3 regions of the Streptomyces sp. NPDC007863 genome follow, and region 2 is predicted to be linked to each of the others. Evidence: riboswitches for the same ligand, from Rfam matches in the RefSeq annotation. Region 2 holds a riboswitch; each other region holds the start of a gene.
What was found. Region 2 has a riboswitch for thiamine pyrophosphate ahead of thiO (glycine oxidase ThiO). Riboswitches for the same ligand answer to the same signal wherever they lie in the genome.

Region 1 (2,194 bases), on a different contig from region 2:
CCGGGGCGCAGACCGTCGCCGAGCGAGTACGTGACGTCGTACGCCGCGAGGATCTCGCAGAGCTCCTCGAAGTTCGTGTAGAGGAAGTTCTCCTTGTGGTGCGCGAGGCACCAGGCGGCCATGATCGAGCCGCCGCGCGAGACGATGCCGGTCTTGCGGCGCGCGGTGAGCGGCACGTACGGCAGGAGTACGCCGGCGTGCACGGTCATGTAGTCCACGCCCTGCTCGGCCTGCTCGATGACCGTGTCCTTGTAGATCTCCCAGGTCAGTTCCTCGGCCTTGCCGTCGACCTTCTCCAGGGCCTGGTAGAGCGGCACGGTGCCGATCGGCACGGGGGAGTTGCGCAGCACCCACTCGCGGGTGGTGTGGATGTTGCGGCCGGTGGACAGGTCCATGACCGTGTCGGCGCCCCAGCGGGTCGCCCAGGTCATCTTCTCCACCTCCTCCTCGATGGAGGAGGTGACGGCGGAGTTGCCGATGTTGGCGTTGACCTTCACCAGGAACCGCTTGCCGATGATCATCGGCTCGATCTCCGGGTGGTTGACGTTGGCCGGAAGCACCGCGCGGCCCGCCGCGATCTCCTCGCGGACGACCTCGGGGGAGACGTTCTCCCGGATCGCCACGTACTCCATCTCCGGGGTGATCTCGCCCCGGCGGGCGTACGCGAGCTGGGTCACGGCCTGCCCGTCGCGGCCCCGGCGGGGCAGCCGCGGACGGCCGGGGAAGACCGCGTCGAGGTTCTTGAGCCCGCCGCCGCGCGGCGAGGTGTGCTTGATGCCGTCGTCCTCGGGGCGGACCGGGCGGCCCGGGTACTCCTCGGTGTCGCCGCGCGCGATGATCCAGTTCTCGCGGAGCGGGAGCAGGCCCCGGCGCACGTCGGTGTCGACGGCGGGGTCGGTGTACGGGCCGGACGTGTCGTACAGCGTCACGTCCTTGCCGTTGGTGAGGTGCACCTGGCGGACGGGCACCCGGAGGTCGGGGCGGGAGCCCTCGACGTATCCCTTGTGCCAGCCCGGCGTGCGCTCGTCCTGGCTGGAAGCAGGCGTGCGTGCATCCTGAAGGGTCATGTGACCGAATCTCCCTACGCCGGCATTACCCGGTAACAGGTTCGGCGGTCGGCGCAGCCTCCTCCCGTACGTGTGCGTACGGTGATCAGCGCCCTCTCAGCCCGGTGCTCCGAGCTCCCGCGTGTGCAAAGGTGTCACGAGGCTAGCGCCCTCCCGGGCGTGCTGAACAGTGGGCCCCCACCGTTCTTGCGATGATCGGTCGGTGACTCCCCCCCAGCAGTCCCCCGATCCGCACGGCCACGAGCACGGCCACGAGCACGGGCACGGTTTCGGCCGGCCCGGTCCGGACCACGGTTCCGGCCATGGGCACAGCCACAGCCACGGGCCCGCCGCGCCCGTCTCGCGCCATCTGCGAAGAGTCATCGCGGCCGTCCTCATCCCCTTCGCCACCGCCGTGGTCGTCGGCCTCGTGGTGCTCTGGCCCGGTGGCACTCCGGCGCACGAGCGGACCGGCGTCGGCTTCGACCGGCAGACCGAGCAGGGCAAGGTCGTGGCGGTCGAGCAGGTGGACTGCAAGGACGTGAACGCCGCGCAGGTGCCGCCCACCGGCGACACCTCCACTCCGCAGGGCCGCGAGGCGGTCAACGCGCAGCAGGGGCAGTGCGAGAAGGCGACGATCGAGGTCACCAGCGGTCCGGACAAGGGGCGGCAGTTCACCGAGATCGTCCAGCCGGACGCCCCGCGCCAACTGGAGGAAGGCCAGGGCGTGGTGGTCGCCTACGCCCCCGACGCCCCGAAGGACCTGCAGTACTCGGTGACGGACGTGAACCGGAAGGTGCCGATGGCGGTCCTCGCCGGCATCTTCGCGCTCGCCGTCGTGCTCGTCGGCCGCATGCGGGGCGTCATGGCGCTGATCGCGCTCGCGGCGAGCTTCCTGGTGCTCACCCTCTTCATCCTGCCCGCGATCCTGGAGGGGTCGAACCCGCTGATCGTGGCGGTGGTCGGGTCGAGCGCGATCATGCTGCTCGCCCTCTACATGTGCCACGGCCTCTCGGCCCGGACCTCGGTCGCGGTCCTGGGCACGCTGATCTCGCTGCTCCTGATCGGCCTGCTCGGCTCCTTCTTCATCGGCTGGGCCTCGCTCAGCGGCAACACCGACGACTACACCGGGCTGATCCACGGCCTCT
Region 2 (2,194 bases):
CGGCGTACTGGACGAAGCGGCCGAACTGCTCGGACCAGAAGTACGGGACGGGGTCGTACGGCGCCGGGGCGGCGCCGTCGGCTCCGGTGAGGTCGGCGGCGACCGTGCGGGGGCCCTGGAGGGCGTTGTCCCAGTGGTGGACGAGGAGGCGCTCCCCGTAGCGGGCGGAGGGGAAGGAGGCGCAGTCGCCGACCGCGTACACGTCGGGCAGGGAGGTGCGCAGCCGCTCGTCGGCGGTGACGGCGCCGCTGGGGTCGAGGGCGATGCCGGAGCCCGCGAGCCAGTCGGTGGCGGGGCGGGCGCCGATGCCGACGACGACGGCGTCGGCGGGGAGTTCGCGGCCGTCGGCGAGGACGACGGCGCCGGGGCGGACGGTGGCCACGCGCGCGTGGGTGAGGAGTTCGGCGCCGCTCTCGGCGTACCAGCCGGCCATGGCGGTGGTGACCTCGTCGGGCAGGGCGCCGGCGAGCGGGAGGGGGGCGGCCTCGACGACGGTGACGGCGCAGCCGGCCTCGCGGGCGGCGGTGGCGAACTCGGCGCCGATCCAGCCGGCGCCGACCACGACGACGGAGCCGCCGCCGGCCAGGACGGGGCCGAGGCGGACGGCGTCGTCGAGGGTGCGCAGCAGGTGGACGCCGGGGACGCCCTCGGTGCCGGGGAGGGTGAGGGGGTGGGCGCCGGTGGCGAGGACGAGGGCGTCGTACGGGACGGGGCCCGCCTCGGTGTCGAGTTCGCGGTCGGCGGGGCGCAGTCCGGTGACGTCGAGGCCGAGGCGGAGGTCGACGCCGAGTGACTCGAAGTCGACGTCGAAGGCGGAGTGCTCGGCCTTTCCGAGGAGGACCGCCTTGGAGAGCGGGGGCCGGTCGTAGGGCTGGTGGGGTTCGGCGCCGATGAGGGTGACGGGGCCCTCGAAGCCCTGCTCGCGCAGGGCGACGGCGGTCTGTACGCCCGCCATGCCCGCGCCGACGATCACCACGTGCCGCTGGGTCTGCTTCTGCTCGCTCACCCGCCCACCATACGCATCTGACGAACCGTCAGATAGGAGGCCCCCTGTGGAGCTCCGCCGACGGGGGCTAGGGTGGCGGGCACACACCACTCGCGGGAGCCCGGACGCACCGGGCTGAGAGGGAGGCTGACCGGCCTCCGACCGTACGAACCTGATCCGGGTCATGCCGGCGAAGGGAGGGGCGGGAACGCCCATGCGTTCTTCCGAAGGAACAGAAGACCATCAGGTCACCGACGTCCTCGTGATCGGCGGGGGCGTCATCGGCCTCGTCACGGCCTGGCGGGCGGCCCAGCGCGGACTGACCGTAGCGGTGGCCGACCCCGAACCGGGCGGCGGCGCCGCGCGGGTCGCGGCCGGCATGCTCGCCGCCGTCACCGAACTGCACTACGGCGAGGAGACCCTCCTCGGGCTCAACCTCGCCTCCGCCGCGCGCTACCCGGCCTTCACGGCCGAGCTGGAGGAGGCCACCGGCCTCGACGTCGGCTACCGCGCCTGCGGCACCCTGGCCGTCGCGCTCGACGCCGACGACCGCGCCCACCTGCGCGAACTGCACGCCCTCCAGACCCGCTGCGGACTCGACTCCGAGTGGCTCAGCGGCCGCGAGTGCCGCCGCCTCGAACCCATGCTGGCGCCCGGGGTGCGCGGCGGACTCCGGGTCGACGGCGACCACCAGGTCGACCCGCGCCGGCTGGCCGCCGCGCTGCTCACCGCCTGCGAGCGGGCCGGGGTGGTCTTCCACCGGGCGCTCGCCGAGCGGCTCACGGTGGCGGGCGACCGGGCGACCGGAGCCGTCCTGCGCGACGGCACGGCGCTCTCCGCAGGCCGGACCGTCCTCGCCGCCGGCAGCCTCAGCGGCCGGCTCGCGGGCGTGCCGCCGTCGGTGCTGCCGCCGGTCCGCCCGGTGAAGGGCCAGGTCCTGCGGCTGCGGATCCCCGCCCCGTACGCCCCCTTCCTCTCCCGCACCGTGCGGGCGGTGGTCCGCGGCAGCCACGTCTACCTGGTGCCGCGCGAGAACGGCGAGCTGGTCGTCGGCGCCACCAGCGAGGAGCTGGGCTGGGACACCACGGTGACCGCCGGCGGGGTGTACGAGCTCCTCCGCGACGCCCACGAGCTGGTCCCCGGCCTCACCGAGCTGCCGCTCACCGAGACCCTCGCCGGACTGCGCCCCGGCTCCCCCGACAACGCCCC
Region 3 (2,194 bases), on a different contig from region 2:
ACGTACGCCCCCGGCAGCGCCACGAGCAGCGTGAGCCCGGTGGAGGCGGCCGCCTGCCAGACGGTGAAGCCGAGCACGTCGAGGATGTCGGAGCGGCCCAGGGTCGCTCCGATCGCCCCGAGGTCCCAGGCGCCGTCGGGCCGCAGCCCGCGCTCGACGATCGACGCGACGGGCCAGGCGAAGAAGACCGCGAAGAACGCGACGGGCAGGGCCATCAGGCCCAGCCGCGCCGCGCTCCCCTTCGGGTCGCGCCTCACTTGAGGACGAGCGACGACCACTGCTGGATCCAGGCCTCACGCTGCGCGGCGATCTTCTCCGGCGCCACCGTCTCCGGCTTCTCGATCACCACGCCGTGCTTCGTGAACAGCTCCGGCAGGGCCGCGTCCTTCGCCACCGGGTTCACGAACATCTGCAGCGGCATGTCGTCCTGGAACTTCTTCGAGACCAGGAAGTCGATCAGCGCCTTGCCGCCCTCGGGGTTCTTCGCCCCGTTCAGCAGGCCCGCGAACTCGATCTGGCGGAAGCAGGTGCCGGTGGACACCCCGGTGGGGGCCTCCTTCGGCTGCGGCTCCGCGTACAGCACCTCGACCGGCGGGCTGGAGGCGTAGGAGACGACCAGCGGGCGGTCGCCCTTGGCCTCCTTGCCGCCGGCCGAACCGGAGAACTCCTGGTTGTAGGCGAGCTCCCAGCTGTCGACGGTCTTCACGCCGTTCGCCTTCAGCTTCTTCCAGTAGTCCTGCCAGCCGGCGTCGCCGTACTTCGCGACCGTGCCGAGGAGGAACCCGAGGCCCGGGGAGGACCGCTCCGGGTTCTCCACCACGAGGAGGTCCTTGTACTCCGGCTTCAGCAGGTCGTCGAAGGACTGCGGCGGCGCCAGCTTCTTGTTCGCGAAGTACTTCTTGTCGTAGTTGACGCAGATGTCGCCGGTGTCGATCGGCGTGACCCGCTGCTCCTTGTCGAGCTTGAAGGTGTCCGGGACCCGGTCCAGGCCCTTCGCCTCGTACGGCACGAAGATGCCGTTGTCGAGGGCGCGGGAGAGCAGCGTGTTGTCGACGCCGAAGAAGACGTCGCCCTGCGGGGAGCCCTTGGTCAGGATCTCCTTGTTGACGGCCTCGCCCGCGTCACCGGCCTTGAGGACCTTGACCGTGAATCCGGTCTGCTTCGTGAACTCGGCCAGCACCTCCTTGGAGGCGTTGAAGGAGTCGTGGCTGACGAGCGTCACGGTCTTCGGCGCGGGCTCCCCGGTCTTCCCCGCGGCGTCGCGGGCGGACTCGGTGGAGCAGGCGGCCAGGCCCGTGACGCCGAGCGCCGCGGCCAGCGCGACGGCGGCGGCCTTCTTGGTGTGCATGTGTATGTCCTCCTGGGTGGGACCAGAAGGAGACGCGGCCCTGCCCGCGGCCGGGGACCGGACGCGGGCAGGGCGCAACAGCTCGAGTTACGACCGAACTTCCTACCCGGAATGACCCGGGCGAGGTTCAGAGGGTCTGCGGTCTACGGTTACCGCACTCTCAGCGCTGTGGCGCTCCCCTGTCGGAATATGCAGGTGTGTTCGAGCACAGGGTACAAGGTCAGCGTTCGGAGGCGGCGAGCTGTCCACAGGCGCCGTCGATCTCCTGGCCCCGGGTGTCCCGGACGGTGACCGGCACGCCGTGGCGGGCGATGGCCTCGACGAAGGCCTTCTCGTCCTCCGGCCGGGAGGCGGTCCACTTCGAGCCGGGCGTCGGGTTCAGCGGGATCAGGTTGACGTGCACCCGCTTGCCCTTGAGCAGCTTGCCCAGCAGGTCGCCCCGCCAGGCCTGGTCGTTGATGTCCCGGATGAGGGCGTACTCGATGGAGACCCGGCGGCCGGACTTCTCGGCGTACTCCCACGCCGCGTCCAGCACCTCCCGCACCTTCCAGCGGGTGTTCACCGGCACCAGCGTGTCGCGGAGCTCGTCGTCCGGGGCGTGCAGGGAGACCGCGAGCCGGCACTTGAAGCCCTCGTCGGCGAAGCGCAGCATCGCCGGCACCAGGCCCACGGTCGACACGGTGATGCCGCGCTGCGACAGGCCGAGGCCGTCGGGCTCGGGGTCGGTCAGCCGGCGGATGGCGCCGACGACCCGCTTGTAGTTGGCGAGCGGCTCGCCCATCCCCATGAAGACGATGTTCGAAAGCCGCGCGGGCCCGCCGGGCACCTCGCCGTCGCGCAGCGCGC

Region 1: linked by a shared signal. The riboswitch ahead of thiC (phosphomethylpyrimidine synthase ThiC) and the one ahead of thiO (glycine oxidase ThiO) in region 2 are both predicted to bind thiamine pyrophosphate.
Region 3: linked by a shared signal. The riboswitch ahead of ABZ621_RS07550 (thiamine ABC transporter substrate-binding protein) and the one ahead of thiO (glycine oxidase ThiO) in region 2 are both predicted to bind thiamine pyrophosphate.

Annotation. Positions count from the first base shown of each region.
Region 1 covers NZ_JBEYEI010000008.1:68,693-70,886, reverse strand. The annotation lists gene thiC (phosphomethylpyrimidine synthase ThiC) at 1-1,067, opposite strand, end outside; TPP riboswitch at 1,062-1,198, opposite strand; gene ABZ621_RS14675 (YibE/F family protein) at 1,237-2,194, shown strand, end outside.
Region 2 covers NZ_JBEYEI010000002.1:264,372-266,565, reverse strand. The annotation lists gene ABZ621_RS03835 (FAD-dependent oxidoreductase) at 1-1,006, opposite strand, end outside; TPP riboswitch at 1,089-1,202, shown strand; gene thiO (glycine oxidase ThiO) at 1,200-2,194, shown strand, end outside.
Region 3 covers NZ_JBEYEI010000004.1:62,566-64,759, forward strand. The annotation lists gene ABZ621_RS07545 (iron ABC transporter permease) at 1-215, opposite strand, end outside; gene ABZ621_RS07550 (thiamine ABC transporter substrate-binding protein) at 254-1,348, opposite strand; TPP riboswitch at 1,430-1,539, opposite strand; gene rlmN (23S rRNA (adenine(2503)-C(2))-methyltransferase RlmN) at 1,569-2,194, opposite strand, start outside.